Caldimonas brevitalea: one gene and its partner. Each later gene encodes a partner of the first gene's protein in a complex. Links are inferred from orthologs where the notes say so. Each region holds a gene or a part of one and is shown on either strand. Other genes may lie near its edges. The genes, in order: mfd and uvrA.

Region 1 (11,405 bases):
TAACGCGGCACTGCCCGCATTCGCCGACTGGCGCGGGCTGCCGGCCGATTGGCCGGCTTTCCCATCTGCACCCTCACTCGGAGAAATCCTCTTTACAAGGGGGCCGGACAGCGCGCAATATTTGTAACAGTTGGTCAGGGTGGGCAAAAATGCGCGTTTGCGCCGCACAAAATCCCGCCTGTTACAAGTTAGGGAGCCTCGCTCATGACATCTCAGACCCCCAACGCCCGCATGGACCGCATTGTTGTCGTCGACGACGATGCGCGTATCCGCGACCTGCTTCGCCGCTATCTGACGCAGGAGGGCTTCGAAGTCTTGCTCGCGGAAGACGCCAAGGCGCTCAACCGCGTGCTGACTCGAGAAACGGTGGACCTGATCGTACTGGACCTGATGCTGCCCGGTGAAGACGGCCTGTCGATCTGCCGCCGCCTGCGGGCCGCCAACGACGCCACGCCGATCATCATGCTGACCGCCAAAGTCGAGGACGTGGACCGCATCGTGGGCCTGGAAGTCGGCGCCGACGACTATTTGCCGAAGCCGTTCAACCCGCGCGAACTGCTGGCCCGCATCCACGCCGTGCTGCGCCGCCGCCCGACCCTGGAGGCTCCCGGGGCGCCGGCCAAGGAACCGCAGAGTGTCGTGTTCGGCCCCTTCGAATTCGACCTGGCGTTGCGCCGCCTGACCAAGGATGGTGAGCCGATGCCGCTGACCACCGGCGAGTTCTCGATGCTCAAGGCGCTGGTGCGCCACCCCCGCCAGCCGCTGTCGCGCGACAAGCTGGCGCAGTTGGCACGCGGCCGCGAATTCGAGCCGTTCGACCGCAGCCTCGATGTGCAGATTTCGCGCCTGCGCAAGATGATCGAGCCCGATCCGTCCCAGCCCAGATACATCCAGACCGTGTGGGGTGTGGGCTACGTCTTCGTGCCGGACGGCGCCGCCTGATCTTTCCCCCAGGGGTTGACGCGCTGGCGTCGCCCCGCTGCAGCCTCCCGCCCGGGATGCGCCACGCCGTCGCGCGGCGTCGGCCGGGGGGCCTCCTCGGCTTTCGGCCTCGCGACGTGGCCGCCGCTATTTGTTGTGCATGGCCCGAAAACGCGTCACCCTCAGTCTGTTCTGGCGGACGTTCATCCTGCTCGGCGTGTTGCTGGGCTTTGGCATTTTTGCGTGGGTGCAGACCTTTCGGGCCCTCGAATTCGAGCCTCGCGCGGTGCAGGCCGCGCAGCAGCTCGCGAGCCTGGTCAACCTGTCGCGGGCCGCCCTGCGCTATGCCGACAGCATCAACCGGGTGACGCTGCTGAAGACGATTTCGGAGCAAGAGTCGATCAAGCTGCAGCCGCGCGAGAAAGGCGACCGCTACGAAGCCTTCGAAACCGACCGCTTCTCCCGCCGCATCGGCCAGGAACTGCGCTCGCGGCTGGGGCCCACGACCTTGGTCGCCACCAGCGTCAACGGGGCCCAGGGGTTGTGGATCGACTTCGCGATCGAGAACGACCGCTATTGGCTGCAGGTCGACCCGGGCCGGGTGCAGGCGGTGCAAGGCCGGACCTGGTTCATCTGGGTCAGCATCGCGCTGCTGGCCACCATCCTCGGCTCGGCCGGTGTCGCGCGGCTGATCAACCAGCCGCTCAAGCAGCTGTCGTTCGCGGCCAGCCGCATCCGCGAAGGTGAATATGAATCGCGCCTCGACGAAGAAACGCTGACCAGCGAGATACGCGAGGTCAACATGGGCTTCAACCGGATGGCCCGCGAGTTGGCCAAGGTCGAGGAAGACCGCGCGGTGATGCTGGCCGGCATCTCGCACGATCTGCGCACGCCGCTGGCGCGCCTGCGGCTCGAAGCCGAGATGAGCGTGCAGGACGAAGAGGCGCGCCGCAACATGGCGGCCGACATCGACCAGCTCGACGCCATCATCGACAAATTCATGGACTACGCCCGCCCCGGCGAGGTCAAGCTGGTGCCGGTGCACCTCAGCAGCGTGGTCGACCGCGAGATCGCCGGCTTCCGCGACGGCAACCAGATACGCATCACGTCTCGGGTGGCGATCGACACCAAGGTGCTGGCCGACGACACCGAGCTGGGCCGCGTGCTGGCCAACCTGTTCGAGAACGCGCGCCGCTACGGCCGCACGCCGGGCAGCGGCATCGCGCATGTGGAGTTGACCTATGCGCGCACCGGGCCGTGGGTGATCATCACCGTGCGCGACCACGGCCCCGGCGTGCCGCCCGAAAAGTTGTCGCAGCTGACCACGCCGTTCTTCCGGGGTGATGTCGCGCGCACCGCGGTGACCGGCGCCGGGCTGGGCCTCGCGGTGGTCGAGAAGACGGTGCTGCGCATGGGCGGCACCTTCGAGTTGAGCAACTCACCACCGCCGGACACCGGGCTGGTGGCCCGCATCCGGTTGAAGCGAGCGCCTTGAGCAGCAGGCTGGAGGACGGGGCCGGTCGGCGACCGTCAGCCGCGCGTCAGCAGCACCACCGCCCGGGCTTCGATCGACTCTTGCCGGCCCACCGGCCCGAGTTTTTCTGCGGTCTTCGCTTTCACATTCACCTGCGAGACATCGCAGCCGAGCACGTCGGCAATTCGCTGGCGCATGGCCGGGATGTGGGGCGCCATCTTGGGCGCCTGCGCGACGATGGTGCTGTCGACGTTGGACAGCCGCCAGCCTTGTGCGCACACGCGGGCATGCGCCTCCGCGAGCAAGACCGTCGAATCGGCGCCTTTGAAGCGCGCGTCGGTGTCGGGGAAGTGGCGGCCGATGTCGCCGAGCGCCGCGGCGCCCAGCATCGCATCGGTGATCGCATGCAGCAGCGCGTCGGCATCCGAGTGCCCCAGCAGCCCCTTGTCGTGGGGCACTTCGACACCGCCGAGGATCAGCTTGCGCCCGCTCACCAGGGCATGCGTGTCCCAGCCCTCGCCCACTCGTATGTCCATGGTCGTCAACGTGATGTCAGCAAACGGGCCGCCAGTTCGAAATCGGGCGGGTAGGTGATCTTGAAGTTTTCCAGAGCCCCGCGCACCAGCTTCGGGCGGTGGCCCAAGGCCTCGACGGCGCTGGCTTCGTCGGTGACCGCATCGCCGGCCTGAACCAGCGCTGGCCGCAGCAGGCCCAGACGGAACATCTGCGGCGTTTGCGCCTGCCACTTGCCGCCGCGGTCGAGCGTCGTGTCGACCCGGCCGTCGACCTCGTGCTTGAGGGTGTCGGCCAGCGGCAGCGCCAGCAGGCCGCCCACTTCGTCGTCGAGGCAGGCATCGATGAGGTGGTCGACCCACTCGGGCCGCAGCAAACAGCGCGCGGCGTCGTGCACCAGCACCCAATCGTGCGGCTGAGCGCCGCGCGCCTGCAGTGCAGCCAGCCCGTTGGCGACCGAGGCGGCACGCGAGGCGCCGCCCACCCGCTCGACCCAGGCGGAGGTTTGCGGCACGACCTGCTCGAACTGCGTGTCGTCCGGCGACAGCACCACCAGCACCCCCGAGAGGCGCGACACCTGCGCCAGCGCCGCCAGCGTGTGGCCGACCAATGGGCGCCCGGCCAGCGGCGCATATTGTTTGGGGCCGCCCGCACCGGCACGTTCGCCGACGCCTGCGCAAGGCACGAGGGCGAAAAGACGAGGCGGCTCGGTGGAATACATCACGGTGACGGACAGCAAAGAGCCCGGATTCTATAATTCGACCGCTCTCGTCGCCCCAGGCATACCGACCGCCCGGGGCGATTTGCTTTTGTTGTCGACGGCTCGCATGCACTTCCCCTCCATCGCGCCCGGCAAGCGCTACACCCTGCCCCGCCCGCCCGGTTCGGCCGACGCCTTGCTGCTGGCGCAGTTCGCGCGCCGACAGGCCGAGGGCAAGGTGCTCACCGCCATCGTCACGGCCGAGCCGGCCGACGCGCAGCGGCTGCACGACGAGCTGGCCTTCTTCGCGCCCGAGTTGCGCTGCGCCGTGTTTCCCGACTGGGAAACACTGCCCTACGACACTTTCTCGCCGCACCAGGACCTGATCTCCGAACGCCTGGCCACCCTGTGGCGCGTGCGCCAGGGCGAGGTCGACGTGGTGCTGCTGCCGGCCGCCACCGCCTTGGTGCGGCTGGCGCCGCCGTCGTTCATGGCGGCCTACACCTTTCACTTCAAGCAAAAGGAAAAGCTCGACGAGGCGTCGCTCAAGGCGCAGCTGACACTGGCCGGCTACCAGCACGTGAGCCAGGTGGTGTCGCCGGGCGAATACGCGGTGCGTGGCGGCCTGATCGATCTGTTCCCAATGGGCTCGACCGTGCCTTACCGCGTCGACCTGTTCGGCGACGAGGTCGATTCGATCCGCACCTTCGACCCCGACAGCCAGCGCAGCCTCTACCCGGTGCCCGAGGTGCGGCTGCTGCCCGGCCGCGAGTTCCCGATGGACGAAGAAGCACGGGCGCAGTTTCGCAACCGCTGGCGCCAGCGCATCGAGGGCGACCCGAGCAAGGCGCGCGTCTACAAGGACGTCGGCAGCGGCATCGCCACCGCCGGCATCGAGTACTACCTGCCGCTGTTCTTCGACAGCACCGCGACCATCTTCGAATACCTGGGCGACAAGGCGGTGCTGGCGCTGCACGGCGAGATCGACGAGGCGCTCAAGCGCTTCTGGACCGACACGCGCGAGCGCCATCGTTTTCTGCAGCACGACCCCGAGCGGCCCATCCTGCCGCCGGAAGACCTGTTCCTGAAGGCCGAGGACTTCTTCACCTTGTGCAATGCGCACGCTCAGTTGGCCGTGCGCGGCAGCGAGGCGAGCGACTGGGCCCGGCCGCTGCCCGACCTGTCGGCCGAGCGCGGCGCGCAGGAGCCGCTGCGCAAGCTGCAGATCCACGTCGGCACCACGCCTCACCGGGTGCTGTTGATCGCCGAATCCGCCGGGCGCCGCGAGAGCCTGCTCGAACTGCTGCGCGACAACCGCATCGAGCCGCCCAGCGTCGATTCACTGGCGGCGTTCCAGGCCGGCGACGAACGTTTCGCGATCGCGGTCGCACCGCTCGCGGCCGGCTTCCACTGGCTGCCCGAGGGCCAGGCGACCGGCTTGCAGTTCATCACCGAGACCGAGCTGTTCGCCACCGGCCCCAGCACCCGGCGGCGCCGCAAGCAGGAGCAGGTCAGCAACGTCGACGCGCTGATCAAGGACCTGTCGGAGCTGAAGGTCGGCGACCCGGTGGTGCATGTCAACCACGGCATCGGCCGCTACCAGGGCCTGGTCAACCTCGACCTCGGCGACGGCCCGACCGAGTTCCTGCACCTGGTCTACGCCGACAAGGCGACGCTCTACGTGCCGGTGGCCCAGCTGCACCTGATCAGCCGCTACACCGGCGTCAGCCCCGACGAGGCGCCGCTGCACAGGCTGGGCTCGGGCCAGTGGGAAAAAGCCAAGCGCAAGGCCGCCGAACAGGTGCGCGACACGGCCGCCGAACTGCTCAACCTGTATGCCCGCCGAGCGGCCCGCGAGGGGTATGCGTTCCGCTTCTCGCCGCACGACTACGAGGCCTTCGCCGCCAGCTTCGGTTTCGAGGAAACGCCCGACCAGAACGCCGCCATCCACGCCGTCATCCAGGACCTGATCTCGCCGCGCCCGATGGACCGCCTGGTGTGCGGCGACGTCGGCTTCGGCAAGACCGAGGTGGCGCTACGCGCCGCCTTCGTCGCCGTCACGGGCGGCAAGCAGGTGGCCTTGCTCGCCCCCACCACGCTGCTGGCCGAGCAGCACTACCAGACCATCACCGACCGCTTCGGCAACTGGCCGATCAAAGTGGCGGAGCTGTCGCGCTTTCGCTCGACCAAAGAGATCAACCAGGCGCTCAAGGGTTTGGCCGACGGCACGGTCGACATCGTCGTGGGCACCCACAAGCTGCTGTCGCAGGACGTCAAGTTCGCGCGGCTGGGGCTGCTGGTCATCGACGAGGAGCACCGCTTCGGCGTGCGCCACAAGGAGGCCATCAAGGCGATGCGCTCCGAGGTGGACGTGCTCACGCTCACCGCCACGCCGATCCCGCGCACACTGGGCATGGCACTCGAGGGCTTGCGCGACCTTAGCGTGATCGCCACCGCGCCGCAGCGGCGCCTGGCCATCAAGACCTTCGTGCGCAACGAGAGCAGCGGCACCATCCGCGAGGCGGTGTTGCGGGAGCTGAAGCGCGGCGGCCAGGTCTACTTCCTGCACAACGAAGTCGAGACCATCGAGAACCGGCGCGAGAAACTGCATGAGCTGCTGCCCGAAGCCCGCATCGCGGTGGCCCACGGCCAGATGCCCGAGCGCGAGCTGGAACGCGTGATGCGCGACTTCGTCGGCCAGCGCTACAACGTGCTGCTGTGCTCGACCATCATCGAGACCGGCATCGACGTGCCGACCGCCAACACCATCGTGATCTCGCGCGCCGACAAGTTCGGCCTGGCCCAGCTGCACCAGCTGCGCGGCCGTGTCGGCCGGTCGCACCACCAGGCCTACGCGTATCTGCTGGTGCCCGATGTCGAAGGCCTGACCAAACAGGCGGCCCAGCGCCTGGAAGCGATCCAGAACATGGAAGAACTCGGCTCCGGCTTCTACCTCGCGATGCACGACCTCGAGATCCGCGGCGCCGGCGAGGTGCTGGGCGAGCACCAGAGCGGCAACATGCAGGAGGTCGGCTTCCAGCTCTACAACGACATGCTGAGCGAGGCGGTGCGCTCGCTCAAGGCCGGTCGCGAGCCGGATCTGCTGTCGCCGTTGTCGGCCACCACCGAGATCAATCTGCATGCGCCGGCCTTGCTGCCCGACAGCTATTGCGGCGACGTGCACGTGCGTTTGAACCTCTACAAGCGCCTCGCGTCGGCCGACAAGCTCGACCAGATCGACGCGCTGCTCGAAGAGGTGACCGACCGCTTCGGCAAGCTGCCGCCGCAAGGCCAAACGCTGTTCGACGTGCACCGGCTGCGGGTGCTGGCCAAGCCGTATGGCGTGCAGAAGATCGACGCCGGGCCGGCCGCCACCCACATCACCTTCCGGCCCAACCCGCCGGTCGAGCCGCTGCGCATCATCGAGCTGGTGCAGAAGAACCGCCACATCAAGCTGGCCGGCAACGAGAAGCTGCGCATCGAAAAAGCCACCGAGAACCCCAAGGACCGCGTCCAGTACATCCGCGACGTGCTGCGCACCCTGGGCACGCCGACGCCGCAGCCGAGTTGACCGAGCTGAGCCCGCCCCACCCTTCCTAGCCCTCCACGCCATCCAATGCCCACCGAGTTCGCCCCCGGCCTGACGGTCCAGATCTTCACGCCGCCGCTGTCGCTGCGCGCCTTCAAGCTGATCGCCTTCGACATGGATTCGACGCTGATCAACATCGAGTGCATCGACGAGATCGCGGCAGTCGCCAACAAGAAGGCCGAGGTGGCGGCGATCACCGAAGCCGCAATGCGCGGCGAGATCACCGACTTCAAGGACAGCCTGCGACGCCGGCTGGCGCTGCTGCAAGGCCTGCCCGCCGAGGCGCTGCAGCAGGTGTATGACGAACGCCTGCAGCTGAACCCGGGCGCCGAAGCCCTGGTGAAGGCGGCGCAGGCGGCCGGCCTGGCCACGCTGCTGGTGTCGGGCGGCTTCACCTTCTTCGCGGACCGCGTCAAGGCGCGGCTGGGGCTGGACCACGCCAAGTCCAACGAACTGGAGATCGTCGACGGCCGCCTGACCGGCCGCGTGCTCGGCGACATCGTCGACGGCGAAGAGAAAAAACGCCAGCTGCTGGCGATGTGCGAGCGGCTCGGCTGTTCACCGCTGGAAGCGATCGCGGTGGGCGACGGCGCCAACGACTTGCCGATGATGAGCGCGGCCGGCCTGAGCGTGGCCTATCACGCCAAACCGAAGGTGCGCGAGCAGGCCATGGTCGCCATCCACGAAGGTGGGCTCGACCGGCTGCTGGAAGTGGTGCACGTGGGCTGACGGGGGCCAGGGCCGCCCCCGCCCTGCCCGCCGTGTCAGCTGGCCGGCGTCGGCATCACCACGATGCCGTCCTCGTCGGCATACAGCCACTCGCCAGGGCGCACCCACACCCCTTGCACCTGGACCGGCACGTCGCGCTGACCTTCGTTGCGCTTTTCGGTCGGCAGCGGCATCGACGCCAAGGCGCGGATGCCGGTGTCGCACTGGGCCAGTTCGGCCACATCGCGGACGCAGCCGTCCACCACCACCCCGGCCCAGCCGTTCTTCGCGGCCGCAGCGCCCAGATTGCCACCGACCAGCGCCCGCCGCAGCGAGCCACCGCCGTCGACCACCAGCACCCGGCCCTGCCCCGGCGAATCGACCGCGGCCTTCACGAGCGAGTTGTCTTCATGGCACTTGACGGTGGACACCGGCCCCGCGAACTTGCGGCGCCCGCCGAAGTCGCGAAACACCGGCGGTAGCACGCGGAAGGCGCCGTCGCTGTCGTTCTTGTGCGCGTCGCACAGGTCGCAGGTGGCGAAATCGAGAGAGGCAGCAGTGCTCATGCGTTGTCCACTTTCTTGATCGGAGGTTTGATGTCTTCGCGGCGCGGCGGCAACATGGGTTGGTGCTCGCGCGCGGCGTTGAGGATGATGGAAGTCGACGTTTCGGTCAGGAGGCAGAACTTCGTCACCACGGCATCGAGGTGGCCGACGTCGAGCACCGCGATCTCGAGGATCCAGCTGTCCTCGCCGGTCACGTTGTAGGCAGTGACCACCTCGGGCGTCTGTTGAATCAGCCGCACCACACGCGCGTAGTCGGCCCGCCCGACGCGCACGATGGCGCGGATGCCGTAGCCCAGTTTTTGCAGATTGACGGTGGCGCGATAGCCGGTGATGACGCCTGCCGCTTCGAGCTTGCGCACCCGCTCGGTCACCGCCGGTTGGCTCAGGTGCACACGGCGGCCCAGTTCGGCCATCGACAAGCGCGCATCGGCTTGCAGCTCGGCCAGGATGCGCGTGTCGTGGAGGTCCAAGTCGGGATTCAAGGCGTCGTTCCGCTCGGCTTTGTGAATGCAAAGATTATCCGGCGAACTTCCTTCAAAAGCCACTGGTCTCGCGGGCCGGCCTTTCTTACGATCTTGTCATCGCCGATGCCCTTCGGCACCGCCGTTCCACCCTGATCTGTCTGTCGCACCCATGTCCGCTGCCGTCCCGACCGCTGCCCGCCCTGCTCCCCTCAGCCCACTTGTCCTGGTATGCCTGGCCGCAACCTGGCTGGTCTGGGGCTCCACCTATCTGGCCATCAAGTACGCGCTGATCAGCCTGCCCCCGTTCTTCCAGATGGGGACGCGCTTCCTCACGGCCGGCCTGCTGCTGCTCGCGTGGCTGCGTTGGCGCGGCAAGCCGCTGCCCGGCGGGGCGCAGTGGCGCAACGCGCTGGTGGTCGGCACCTTGATGCTCGGCGGCGGCATGGGCGGCACCGCCTATGCCGAGCAAAGCGTGGGCTCTGGCCTGGTGGTGGCCTTCATCGCGGTGGTGCCACTGATGATCGCCGCGCTCAATCTGTTCTGGGGCATCTACCCCGGGCGGGCCGAGCTGGCTGGCATCGTGGTCGGCCTCGGCGGTGTGCTGTTGCTGACGCAAGGCGCCGGCTTCCAGGCGTCGCCGGCCGGGCTCACCGCGATCGCGGTCGCGTGCCTGACCTGGTCGGTCGGCAGTGTGCTGAGCCAACGCAGTTTGCCGCTCGCCCCGGGTGCGATGGGCTTCGCCAGCGAGATGATCTGCGGCGGCGCGGTGTTGATGCTGTTGTCGCTGCTGACGGGTGAATCCCCCGAGTGGCCGCCCCAGCCGGTGTCGGCGGCCGCATGGGCCTACCTGGTCGTGTTCGGCTCGCTGATCGCCTTCAACGCCTACATGCTGCTGTTGAGCCAGGCCAGCGCCGGGCTGGCCTCGAGCTACACCTTCGTGAACCCGGTCATCGCGATGCTGCTCGGCGTGGTGGTGGCGGGCGAACACATCACCGCCTTCGAGTGGAGCGCGGCCGGCGTCGTGTTGTGCGGCGTGGTGCTGATGCTGCGCGGCGCGGCGTTGCGAGGGGGTTGAGCGGCGCCGACTTCGCGTCGAAACCGTGCGTCACCCGGACAGGGGCCACCGCCTCTCGCTTCGGGTTCGTCGATGCATCTTCGGGCCGACCGCCTCCGGTCCGGGCGCCCGGGAACAGACTGGGACGCTATGAAGAACGCCTGCCTCACGAGTTCCCAATCGCTCCCGACAGAAGACGTGCTGGTCGTCGGGGGCGGTCCGGCCGGTGCCGCTTGTGCCCTGTGGTGTCATCAACTGGGCCTGCGTGTACGCCTGCTCGAAGCGGCCTCCGCCATCGGGGGCCTGCAACTGCTCAGCCCCTACACCAACCGCTGGTTGCCCGGGCTGCCGGGCAAAACGGGTCAGCAGGTGGCGGCCTCTTTGCAATCGCACCTCGACCTTGCCGAGGTGCCATACCAGGTGGACTACCGCGTCGTGTCCATCCGTCGACAAACAACCTGCGGGAGCTGGGAAGTGTCCGACGGTGTGAAGCGCTTTGCTTCGCGGTATGTCGTGTTGGCGACGGGTTCGAAGCCCAGAGGCGCGGGCTTCGTCAACTCAGCTTGCGTGGGTGTCGGCCCCGGCCTCGCCATGGAGCGCATCGAGGTGAAAGGCAAGCGGGTTGCGATCCTGGGCGGAGGCGACAATGCGTACGACCAGGCCGCCTTTGCGCTGCAGCGCGGCGCACGAGAGGTCCACATCTACTGCCGGCGGCCCCCCCATGCCTTGCCTATCCTGCAGGAGCGCATCCCCCGAGAGTCGGTCTACGTCGGTCCTTTTGTTGCGAACCAACAGACGATGACCGTCAACGCGGCGGCCTACGACGTGATCGGGGTGCAGTTTGGCTTCCAGGCGTGCTTGCCAGGCGCTTTGGATCTTCCGACGGAGCACGGCTATCTTCAAGTCGACCGGGGTGGTGCCGTCGCTCACATGCCTGGCCTGTTCGCAGCCGGCGAGGTCACGAACTACTGGCACCCTTGTGTGGCGACGTCCTACGCCCAGGGGGTTCAGGTGGCGAAGGTGATCCAAGCCGAGCTCACGCGAGGGCCCGCGACTGCTTTCATGCGCAGCCGCGAGCCGATGGCGGCATGAGCGCGCGAGGCAACACGGACACGTCGTGTGCACGATGACTGCACCGACGCATTCACTCCGCCCGCGACGCGGCTGGCCCGGATTTGCGAAGCTCGTTCAGTTCGGTGCGTAGCCACTTGGCGCTTTCGACCGCCGGCGCCGTTCCGCACTGCACCAGATAGGGCTTGCCACTGGAACTGCTGCTCGACGCCCCGAGTTCTATGAACCGTTCGGTCGACGTCACGGCGTTCTTGCCTTCGAGGTAATCCAGTTTGCGCAGCAGGTGTTGCTTGGCCTCCGCCGCCGCATGCCAGGAGCCGTTGCGGTTGAAGCGACAGCCCGAAG
Region 2 (10,849 bases), 2.5 Mb from region 1 along the record:
CTGCAGCAAATGCGTGAGGTTGAGGATCTCGGCGGCACGTTCGACCTTGCGGCGCATCGTGGCCTTGTCGGCGCCGGCCAGCTTGAGGGCAAAGCACATGTTGTCGAACACCGTCATGTGCGGATAGAGGGCGTACGACTGGAACACCATCGCCAGGTCACGCTTGGCCGACGGCAGCGTGGTGATGTCGCGGCCGTCCAGGTGCAGGCTGCCGGCGTCGATGCCTTCGAGCCCGGCGATCAGGCGCAGCAGGGTCGACTTGCCGCAGCCGGACGGCCCGACGAAGACGACGAACTCGCCGGGCTCGATGTCGAGGTCGATGCCGCGGATGGCGTGCTGCGCGCCGAACCATTTCTCGACACCGCGCAGTTGCAGAAAGGACATGGGGGTTGGCTCCTGGTGGGTCGCTACTTGACGGCGCCGAACGTGAGGCCCTGCACCAGCTGCTTCTGGCTGAACCAGCCGAACACGACGATGGGCGCGATGGCCAGCAGCGACGCGGCCGACAACTTGGCCCAGAACAGCCCTTCGGGGCTCGAATACGACGCGATCAGCGTGGCCAGCGTGCCGGCCTGCGCCGAGCTGAGGTTGAGCGACCAGAAGGCTTCGTTCCAGGCCAACACCAGGCACAGCAGCCCGGACGATGCGAAACCGCCGGCCGACAGCGGCAGCACCACATGGCGGAACTCGCGCCACAAGGTGGCGCCGTCCATCCGGGCGGCTTCCAGGATGTCGGGCGGGATGTCCTTGAAGCACGAATACAGCATCCACACCAACAGCGGCAGGTTGGACAGCGTGAAGACGATGGTCAGGCCGCTGAGCGTGTCGAGCAGGCCGGCGGTTTGCGCCAGCACATAGATCGGCACCAGCGCGCCGACGGCGGGCATCATCTTGGTCGACAGCATCCACATCAGCAGGTCGCGCGTGCGGCGGGTGCGGAAGAAGGCCATCGAGTAGGCGGCGGGCGCGGCGATGGCCAGGCCCAGCAAGGTCGAGACGATGCTGGTCACGGCCGAGTTGCCCGCGTGCTTCAGGTAGTCGCTGCGCGCCTGCACCTCGGTGAAGTTCTCCAGCGTGGGCTCGAACACCAGCTGCGGCGGCACCGCAATGGCTTGCAGCTCGGTCTTGAAGGCCGTCAGGCCCAGCCACAGCAGCGGGAAGAACACCACCAGCGCGGCGGCCCAGGCGCCCAGCGTGCGGGCCACCAGCGCCGGCGGCAGTCGTTTGGTTCGGTAGGCACTCATCGCGTCACCGGTCCAGGTTCTTGCCGATCAGGCGGATCAGGAACACCGCCGCCACATTGGCGAGCAGCACCGCGAACAAGGCGCCGGCCGAGGCCACGCCGACGTCGAAGCTGAGCAGCGCTTGCGTGTAGATCAAGAAGGCGACGTTGGTGCTGGCATGGCCGGGGCCGCCACCGGTGGTGGTGTAGATCTCGGCGAACACGCTCATCAGGAAGATCATTTCGATCATCACGACCACCGCGACGGGCCGCGCCAGATGCGGCAGCACCAGATACCAGCAGCGCTGCAGCGCATTGGCACCGTCCATGCGCGCGGCCTCGAGCTGCTCGCGGTCGAGCGACTGCAGCGAGGTGATGAAGATCAAACAGGCGAACGGCAGCCACTGCCAGCTGATCATCACGATGACCGAGAACAGCGGATGTTCGGTCAGCCAGTCGACCGGGGTGGCACCGAAGAAGCGCCACAGCTGTGCCAGCACGCCGTAGATCGGGTTCATCATCATGTGCTTCCACAGCAGCGCATTGACCGTGGGCATCACGAAGAAGGGCGAGATCAGCAACACGCGCACGATGCCGCGGCCCGGGAAGGGCTCGTGCACCAGCAGCGCCAGGCCGATGCCCAGCACCACGGTGGCGGCGATCACCGAGCCGAGCAGCAGCAGGGTGTTGGCCACCGCCGGCCCGAAGCCGGGGTCGGTGACGAAGTACTCGAAGTTCTCCAGCCCGACGAAGGCGTGCTCGCCGGGCTGCATCAGGTTGTAGCGGACGCTGGAGAAGTACAGCGTCATCGCCAGCGGCACGATCATCCACAGCAGCAAGGTGCTGACCGCCGGCGCCAGCAGCAAGCGCGGCACCAGCCGGTGGCCGGCAGGGCGCCGGGCCTGCGACGCCTGGGCCGGCAGATGGCTCGGCAGCGGGCGGTGGCCCTCGCCCGCCACCGCGTCGGCCGTGGCGAGTGCGCTCATTTGTAGTAGCCCGCCCGGCGCATTTCACGCTCTGCCGCCGTTTGCGAGGCGGTCAGCGCCTGGTCGACCGACACCCGGCCCGACAAGGCCGCGCTCATCTGCTGGCCCACCGCCACGCCGATCGCCTGGAACTCGGGGATGGCTGCAAACTGCACGCCCACATAAGGCGATTTGGGCAAGGTGCTGTCGGTCGGGTTGGCGGTGCTGATGGCCTTCAGCTCGGCCTGCGCAAACTTCGCCGCTTGCTGGAACTCCGGCATGGCATAGGTGGACTTGCGGGTGCCGGTGGGCACGTTGGCCCAGCCCACTTCCTTGCCGACCAGCTTCACATAGTCTTTCGACGTGGCCCAGTGGATGAACTTCTGCGCCGCCTCGGCCTTTTGCGAGCTGGCCGGTATCGCCAGCGCCCAGGCCCACAGCCAGTTGGCGCCCTTGGGCGTGACCGCGGTGGGCGCCTGCGCGAAGGCCACCTTGTCGGCCACCTTGCTCTGCTTGGCATCCGAGACGAACGAGGCGGCGATGGTGGCGTCGATCCACATGCCGCACTTGCCCTCGTTGAACAGGGCCAGGTTCTCGTTGAAGCTGTTGGCCGAGGCGCCGGGCGGGCCGTATTTCTTCAGCACGTCGACATAAAAGCCGACCGCGTCCTTCCAGGGCTTGCTGGTCAGCTGCGGCTTCCACTGCATGTCGAACCATTGGCCGCCGAAAGTGTTGACCATGGTCGACAGGAAGGCCATGTTGTCGCCCCAGCCCGGCTTGCCGCGCAAGCACATGCCGTAGACGCCGGCCTTCGGGTCGTGCACCTTGGCGGCGATGTCGCGCAGCTGCTCCCAGCTGGGCTGCTCGGGCATGGTGGCGCCGGCCTTCTTGACCAGGTCGGCGCGGTACATCGTCATCGAGCTTTCGCCATAGAAAGGCGCGGCGTAGAGCTTGCCGTCGACCGACAGGCCGGCGCGGATGGCGGGCAGCAGGTCGTCGAGGTCGTAGCTCGCGTCGGGCTTCAGCTCCTTGAGCCAGCCCTTCTTGCCCCAGATCGGCGTCTCGTACATGCCGATGGTCATGATGTCGAACTGGCCGCCCTTGGTGGCGATGTCGGTCGTCACGCGCTGGCGCAGCACACCTTCTTCGAGGGTCACCCACTTGAGCTTGATGTCGGGGTGGGCCTGCTCGAAGTGGCGGCTCAACTTCTGCATCTCGATCATGTGGCCGTTGTTCACGGTGGCCACCACCAGCTCGGTGGCAGCACCGGCCGATGTCGTGGTCGCGGCCGCCGCGACGGCCAAGGCCAGGCAGAGGTTCAGCTGCTTCATGGGGTGGGTCTCCTGCGTTGCTTGTTTGTGTGTGTCGTTGGGCCGTCACCGCCGGCGGTGCGGCGCGACCTGAAAGGCCCTGCCGACGCCTGCATAAGGTAGGCCGTGCCCCCTCCCGCGGCCGATACCGCGGCGAGGCAGTTTCGATACTTTGTTGCGTCGATTCGCTGGGGATTTCCCTGCTGTATGCAACAGAAGTACGTGTCGCCGGCGCGACAGGGCCGCAGCTTCGGTGGGCGCTCACTCCCCCTTTTAGGGGGTGGAACCGGTTCGCCCGGGCCGTGTCACAGTGCAGGAGCCCGCGGATCGGGCCGTAGCAGTAAGCCCATGACTTGTTTCATCGCCGCCGTCCGGTTTCAAGACGGACACACCTTGTTCAGCCTGTTCGACCTCGACACGGGCCGGCTCGAGCCGTCGCTGATCACCCAGCCGGTGGCCGCGATGGTCGACACGCCGATGTCTGAACGCGAGCGCGAGCTGTGGGCGCAGGCGCAGTTGCGCGAGCATGGCTGCGACCCGGAAACACGCATCCGCAAACTGTTCGTGCTCGGCTCGGGCAGCCTGTTCGGTGCCATCCAGGACATGGCCGAAGGCGCCGAAGAGGTGCTGGTGGAGGTGCCGGCGACCGAATCACGCTGGCGTTCACGGGCGCACCGACAGAAACAGATCTTGCTGACGGAGCTGAATCCGGAGCGCCTCAGGGATTGACCGTGATGGCCAGCACCGGGCTGTCGCTGCGGTGGCCGTCGTCGTCCTGGGCGCGCGCCACGTATTCGACGACGGTGGAACGCGACACCGTCGGTGCCCTCACCTGCAGCCGGAACGGCGCTTCGTCATCGCGGCCCAGCGACTCGAGCTCGTCGCCCTCGACGCGGTAGAACTCGACCGACTCGACGAAACCGCTGTCGTCGCTCGCCGCGGCGCGCAGCTCGAGCTGGCCGCCGGAGGTGGCCGGGTCGGGGCTGGCGACCAGCTCGACGTCGGGCGCTTCGTCGTCGAAGTCGTCGTCACCGACGCCGACCCAGACACCGCCACCGCAGCCGACGAGCAGCACCGCCAGGGCCAGCGCGGCACGGCGCGCGCGGCGCCGTGGAGGATGAAGAGGGTCGAGACGTGGGAAGAACATGGCGCCATCGTAAGGCGCGCCGCCGTGGCTCGGCAAGCGCGTTGGGCGGGTCTTCTGGCGCGGCCCCGGCGGCGAAACCTTGGCCCACTATGATGGTGGGTTGTCCTTTCCTCCTTCCGGCTGATTGATCCATTGCCATGTCCGAGCGTCCGACACCCCGCAAGCGCCCAACGACTTCCGCCGCGGCGGGAACCGCGCCGGCTTCCCCCAAGGCGCAGCACGCGGGGAACACCAGCCCGGCCGGCGCCGCCTCGGCGGCAGCCGTGACACGCAAGACCGCGGCAGGCGGCCGTCGGAAGGCTGAAGAAACGGCCCAGGCCAAAGGCACGCCGGCCGACCCTGCGGCAGCCGCCGACGCTGTCGTCGGCACACCGTCCGCCGGCGGCGCGCCAGCCTCGTCTGCCCCTGCGACACGCGCCACGACCGAGTCCGTCAGCGTCGCGCCGCCGGCGCCAGCAGCAGCGCCTGCACGAGGGCCCGAAGCGCCGCAGATCCGCATCCGCGGGGCGCGCACGCACAACCTCAAGAACATCGACCTCGACCTGCCGCGGCATCAGCTGGTGGTGATCACCGGCCTGTCGGGCTCGGGCAAGTCGTCGCTCGCCTTCGACACCTTGTACGCCGAGGGCCAGCGGCGTTATGTGGAGAGCCTGTCGGCCTACGCGCGGCAGTTTCTGCAGCTGATGGACAAGCCGGACGTCGACGTGATCGAAGGGCTGTCGCCGGCGATCTCGATCGAGCAGAAGGCCACCAGCCACAACCCACGCTCGACGGTCGGCACGGTGACCGAGATCCACGACTATCTGCGCTTGCTGTACGCCCGCGCCGGCACACCGTTCTGCCCCGTCCACCAGCTGCCGCTGGAAGCCCAGAGCGTGAGCCAGATGGTCGACGCGGTGCTGGCGCTGCCCGAGGACACCAAGCTGATGGTGCTGGCGCCGGTGATGCGCGACCGCAAGGGCGAGCATGTGGAACTGTTCCAGGACATGCAGGCGCGCGGGTATGTGCGCTTTCGCATCGACGGCACCATCTTCGAAGCGGTGGAGGTGCCCAAGCTCAAGAAGACCGAGAAGCACGACATCGACATCGTGGTGGACCGTGTGAAGGTGCGCGGTGACCTGAAACAGCGGCTGGCCGAGAGCTTCGAGGCGTCGCTGCGCATTGCCGACGGACGCGCGATTGCGCTGGAGATGGACACGGGCCACGAGCATCTGTTTTCGAGCAAGTTCGCCTGCCCGGCCTGCAACTACTCGCTGTCCGAGCTGGAGCCTCGGCTGTTCTCGTTCAACTCGCCGGTGGGCGCCTGCCCGTCGTGCGACGGTTTGGGCGAGGTGACGGTGTTCGACCCTGACCGTGTGGTCGCCTTCCCGTCGTTGAGCATTGCCAGCGGTGCCGTCAAAGGCTGGGACCGGCGCAACGCCTACACCTTCTCGATGCTGGAGAGTGTGGCCAAGCACTACAAGTTCAACATCGACCTGCCCTGGGAAGAGCTGCCACCGCAGGCCCAGCAGGTGTTGCTGCGCGGCTCGGGCGAGGAAGAGATCGAGTTCGTCTACCAGGCCGAGGGTGCCAACGGGCGCAAGCGCTCGGTCAAGCGCACGCACCCCTTCGAGGGCATCATCCCCAACTTCGAGCGCCGCTTTCGCGAGACCGACTCGGTGGCGGTGCGCGAAGAGCTGGTGCGCTACCAGAGCGCCAAGCCCTGCCCCGAGTGCGAAGGCACGCGGCTGCGGCGCGAGGCGCGGCATGTGAAGCTGGTGGACGCGGCGACCAGCTCGGCGCGGCCCATCTACGAGATTTCGCATGCGACGCTGCGTGAAGCGCTGGGCATCTTCGACACGCTGCGACTGAAGGGCGCCAAGGCCGAGATCGCCGACAAGGTGGTGCGCGAGATTCGTTCACGTCTGAGCTTTTTGAACAACGTCGGCCTCGACTACCTGAGCCTCGACCGCAGCGCCGACACCTTGTCGGGCGGTGAGGCGCAGCGCATCCGGCTGGCGTCGCAGATTGGCTCGGGGCTCACGGGCGTGATGTACGTGCTCGACGAGCCGAGCATCGGCTTGCACCAGCGCGACAACGACCGCCTGATCGGCACGTTGAAGCATTTGCGCGATCTGGGCAATTCGGTGCTGGTGGTGGAGCATGACGAAGACATGATCCGCGCGGCGGACCATGTGGTCGACATGGGGCCGGGTGCCGGGGTGCATGGCGGCCAGGTGATGGTGCAGGGCACGCCGGACGAGGTGGCCGCGAGCGACGTGTCGCTGACCGGGCAGTATTTGGCGCGCAAGCTCAAGATCGGCGTGCCGCGTCAGCGCCACCGCGCCGCGGTGGGCGAGGACGCCAAGGTGCTGCGCATCGTCAACGCGCGCGGCAACAACCTGAAGGGCGTGACGGTCGAGATGCCGGTGGGCTTGTTCACCTGCGTCACCGGTGTATCGGGCTCGGGCAAGTCGACGCTGGTCAACGACACCTTGTATGCTGCGGTGGCCCGCAAGCTCTACCAGAGCCACACCGAGCCGGCGCCGCACGACGACATCGAGGGGCTGGACGCCTTCGACAAGATCATCAACGTCGACCAGTCGCCGATCGGGCGCACGCCGCGGTCGAACCCGGCCACCTACACCGGCTTGTTCACGCCGATCCGCGAGCTGTTTGCCGAGGTACCGACCGCGCGTGAGCGCGGGTATGGCGCGGGCCGCTTCAGCTTCAACGTCGCGGGCGGGCGCTGCGAGGCCTGCCAGGGCGACGGCGTGTTGAAAGTGGAGATGCACTTCCTGCCGGACGTGTATGTGCCCTGCGACGTGTGCCACGGCAAGCGCTACAACCGCGAGACGCTGGAGGTGCTCTACAAGGGGCGCAACATCAGCGAAGTGCTCGACATGACGGTGGAAGATGCGCGCGAGTTCTTCAGCGCGGTGCCGTCGATTGCGCGGAAGCTGCAGACGCTGCTGGATGTGGGCTTGGGGTACATCCACCTGGGGCAGAGCGCGACCACCTTGTCAGGCGGCGAGGCGCAGCGTGTGAAGCTGGCGCTGGAGCTGAGCAAGCGGGACACGGGGCGCACGCTCTACATCCTGGATGAGCCGACCACCGGCTTGCACTTTGCGGACATCCAGTTGCTGCTGCAGGTGCTGCACCAGTTGCGGGACCAGGGGAACACGATTGTCGTGATCGAGCACAACCTGGATGTGATCAAGACCGCCGACTGGGTGATCGACATGGGGCCCGAGGGTGGGGCCGGGGGTGGGACGGTGGTGGTGACGGGGACGCCGGAGGAGATTGCGGCGTTTGCGGGGAGTTATACGGGGAAGTATTTGAGGCCGTTGTTGGAGGAGTGAGGGGGGTAGCGGGGCGTCGGATGGGTTCGCGAAGCTTGGGCTTCTCTCGGCCGTTCCCAAGTATCGCCAAGTATCACGAGCACGATACTTGCAGATCAGCCGGATACGAACGGGATCGCTCTGGCCTCCTCTACAGCTGCCCGGCAACAAATGACGCCGCGGTCTCGCTGGGTGAGGTGCCGACGCACAAGTTGCACTGCGGCAGGCAACAGGACCGGAAAGTCGTTTCCCATGGTAGGGTGCCGGACGGGCAGCCGTCAGGGTGTGAACGGGGACGTGGCTACAGCAGCTGCGCGCAGGCCTGCCGCAAGCCCTCCTTCGGTCACGACACGGCGTACCTTCATGCCTATCCTGCCCATCGCTGATGCTGAACATCTGAACGACGTTGGCGTGGAGCAGAGGGACTCAGACTGGAACAGCTCGACCTGTCCTGCGCCGGATGACCTCGCAAGGCGCGACAAGGGTCGCGCCTTGCTGCGAGCGCTGCTGCTCGAAGGGGCGGCCTCTGCGCCCAGCGGCCCGGCTGACGCCGAATACTTCGATTTGCTGCGGGCGCAATCCAGAAACGCCGCGAACAGGGGCGTTGAATCGGGACCGGTTGAACAAGCAGGCAACGAGGCGCAACGGGCGCGAGAGCCCTGCGGAATCCGGCAATCAGCCTGCAAGATCGACAGCGCCGCAACCGCCAACCCAGCTTCGCGATGGCCCTATTGCTTACGCAGAAGAGGCAGTACCCGAACCCTCGTGCGCTTTGGGTCGACGGTCAGCAACGCGCCTTCGGTCAGTTCTGCTTCCATCTGGTGCAGCGCTACGAGGACTTGACGACCGATAACGTCAGGGTTCACGTCGACCGCCCGGATTTGCACGACGCTTGGCTTGCGGCCTTTGTTCGCGGCGAGGATCGCGCTGAAATCTAGATCGTGCGTCAGCACGACGAACTCGTTGGCCAGCGCGTAGGCCATGATGGCGGAATCCGAAGCGTTCTTGGCGCCGACGGTGGACCAATGCAAGGCGTCGAAGCCCTCGCTGGCCAGGAGGCCTACCCACCGCGGAGACAGATTCATGTCCACCAGCAGTTTCATGTACCGCCGGCGAGTTGGACTTCGCGTTCCTCCGCGCGCCAGGCTGCATAGCGCAGGGCCTGCATGATGTCCTCGCGTTCGAGATAAGGGTAGTCAGCGAGCACTTCGTCTACGGTGTACCCGGCGCCAATCTGGCCTACCACCGTACTGACCGTGACGCGCATTCCGCGAATGCACGCCTTTCCTCCCATGACCTCGGGCTGTTGAGTGATGCGGTCGAGCTCCAGCATGAGGGGTCCTTTCTCGAAACTCATCCCCATGGTAATTTTGCGGTCCTCAGCAAGCAAGGAGTCGCGACAAGCCTGACAGCCGGCGTTCGCGCAGCAGGGCGCCGTTCCGCCGCGACGTCAAAGTTTGATCGGGACCTCAGCCGTCATTCTGCTACCGCCAGGCGCCGCCTTTTCTGTCCTAAGCGGTCGCGTGCTCAGCGCCTACTTCGCTCGCTGTGCGCCATATGCAGAAACGCAGCGTCGAGCGCGATGACGTCCTGGCTGGCAGGGTCAAACACTGGACCGCGCGAACTCGGCGTACGTTTCTAGCGGTGATCCAAGATCCCGGGCTTGCAACCCCTGCAGCGATGCGAACACGCCCTGCGCCCGCAGCCTTACGCCAGCCTGAGTCATTGCCTGGTGTGAAGTGCGTCGCTTTGAAACACCTTTCCGCAAGCGCTCAAACGACCGCTACACTCGCGCCGCGTCCTTGCGTCTTATCCCCCTCCCTCACCCCTAGGCAGGGACGCTTTGTGGCTCGCCGGTGGCCATGCCTCCGGCGAGCCGTCTCTTTGCTGTGGGGCTGAACCCGCAGCCGGTCTCCCCGGCTCCCGACACCCCTCATCCCCCCACATCTTCCAGCCGCCGATGCAACGGGCCTTTGCGACGCAGCGCCGCATTGCCGCCGCCGCTTGACGCATCGAGGCTCTCGGACGTCGCCTTGGTCTCGCCGAGCAGCCAGCTTTGCAACTGTGCCTGCACTCGATGACAGGACACCCCACGCTGCGGGTCGCAGGCGATGACGGTCGGCGCCGGTGGCTTGGCCAGGTCTCCCGCCACCGCAAGGTCGAGGATGCGGTAGCTGATGACCTCGGGCTCGGCATGCAGCCAACGACGTATCGAGTCATAACGTTGGCCGCAAGGCGTGACGCCGAGATAGCGGGGCCGCAGCGTGCCGAGGCACTGGGCAATCTGACGATGCGAGCACAGGTAGCGCCACGGGGAGTAGACGACGATGTAAACGTCGTCGTGCGGGTGCAGCAGGTCTTCGAGCACGTAAAGCCATTCGAAGAGGTGCAGCGCGTCGAGGTCTGACGCGATGTCGGCCGGGCTGTCGGGGCGGTCCGAGGGCAAAGGGGAACTCAGGAGTTCGCAGCGGTGCAGGCAGCCGTCGAAGTCGAGGAAGAGAACGTGCATGGAGGCCTCTCGTCTCAGTGCTGGGCGCCGGCCGGGCCATGTGGAGTTCGCCTGCCGCCGCCAATCTCGCGAATCCTATAGGATGTAGCCCTATAAGCTGTAATCCTAAAGTTTGTAGTCCTATAGGTTTCTGCGTGCCTCAATCGAGGCGTGGCCGAAAGAAGCAAGTCCCCTATGCAGTCGAAGTTCGCGCGCACCTTGCGAGCGGTGCGCGTGTTGCGTGGTTTGTCGCAGGAGCAGTTCGACACGGTGAGCAGCCGTACGTACCTCAGCGCGATGGAACGAGGCCTCAAGATCCCCACCCTGGGCAAGATCGAAGAGTTGGCGAGTGTGATGAACGTCCACCCGGCGACGCTGATTGCGTTGTCGTATTGCG

The links.
Region 2: the proteins of mfd (region 1) and uvrA are in contact, whole or in part, in a crystal structure (PDB 4DFC), measured with the Escherichia coli proteins. The link is inferred for Caldimonas brevitalea from one-to-one orthologs.

Annotation. Positions count from the first base shown.
Region 1 is NZ_CP011371.1:2,732,013-2,743,417, reverse strand. What follows is about bases 3,424-7,379. They hold mfd (transcription-repair coupling factor), read left to right. Parts: upstream 3,424-3,735; coding sequence 3,736-7,179; downstream 7,180-7,379. Other genes in these bases: serB (phosphoserine phosphatase SerB), read left to right, coding at 7,225-7,379; ispD (2-C-methyl-D-erythritol 4-phosphate cytidylyltransferase), read right to left, coding at 3,424-3,629. Also shown: osmolarity response regulator transcription factor OmpR, read left to right, coding at 205-942; AAW51_RS12130 (sensor histidine kinase), read left to right, coding at 1,082-2,416; ispF (2-C-methyl-D-erythritol 2,4-cyclodiphosphate synthase), read right to left, coding at 2,452-2,931; more of ispD, read right to left, coding at 2,937-3,423; more of serB, read left to right, coding at 7,380-7,926; ribonuclease E activity regulator RraA, read right to left, coding at 7,962-8,471; AAW51_RS12100 (Lrp/AsnC family transcriptional regulator), read right to left, coding at 8,468-8,884; drug/metabolite exporter YedA, read left to right, coding at 9,105-10,010; AAW51_RS12090 (FAD-dependent oxidoreductase), read left to right, coding at 10,083-11,081; AAW51_RS12085 (YfeK family protein), read right to left, coding at 11,134-11,405. UniProt on the Escherichia coli protein: Couples transcription and DNA repair by recognizing RNA polymerase (RNAP) stalled at DNA lesions. Mediates ATP-dependent release of RNAP and its truncated transcript from the DNA, and recruitment of nucleotide excision repair machinery to the damaged site.
Region 2 is NZ_CP011371.1:184,893-195,741, reverse strand. The notes cover bases 4,786-8,185. They hold uvrA (excinuclease ABC subunit UvrA), read left to right. Parts: upstream 4,786-5,135; coding sequence 5,136-7,985; downstream 7,986-8,185. Also shown: AAW51_RS00840 (ABC transporter ATP-binding protein), read right to left, coding at 1-384; AAW51_RS00835 (carbohydrate ABC transporter permease), read right to left, coding at 408-1,244; AAW51_RS00830 (carbohydrate ABC transporter permease), read right to left, coding at 1,249-2,049; AAW51_RS00825 (ABC transporter substrate-binding protein), read right to left, coding at 2,205-3,518; AAW51_RS00820 (hypothetical protein), read left to right, coding at 3,846-4,226; AAW51_RS00815 (Ig-like domain-containing protein), read right to left, coding at 4,216-4,644; AAW51_RS00805 (DUF5615 family PIN-like protein), read right to left, coding at 8,693-9,067; AAW51_RS00800 (DUF433 domain-containing protein), read right to left, coding at 9,064-9,297; AAW51_RS00795 (HAD domain-containing protein), read right to left, coding at 9,898-10,473; AAW51_RS00790 (helix-turn-helix domain-containing protein), read left to right, coding at 10,648-10,849. UniProt on the Escherichia coli protein: The UvrABC repair system catalyzes the recognition and processing of DNA lesions. UvrA is an ATPase and a DNA-binding protein. A damage recognition complex composed of 2 UvrA and 2 UvrB subunits scans DNA for abnormalities.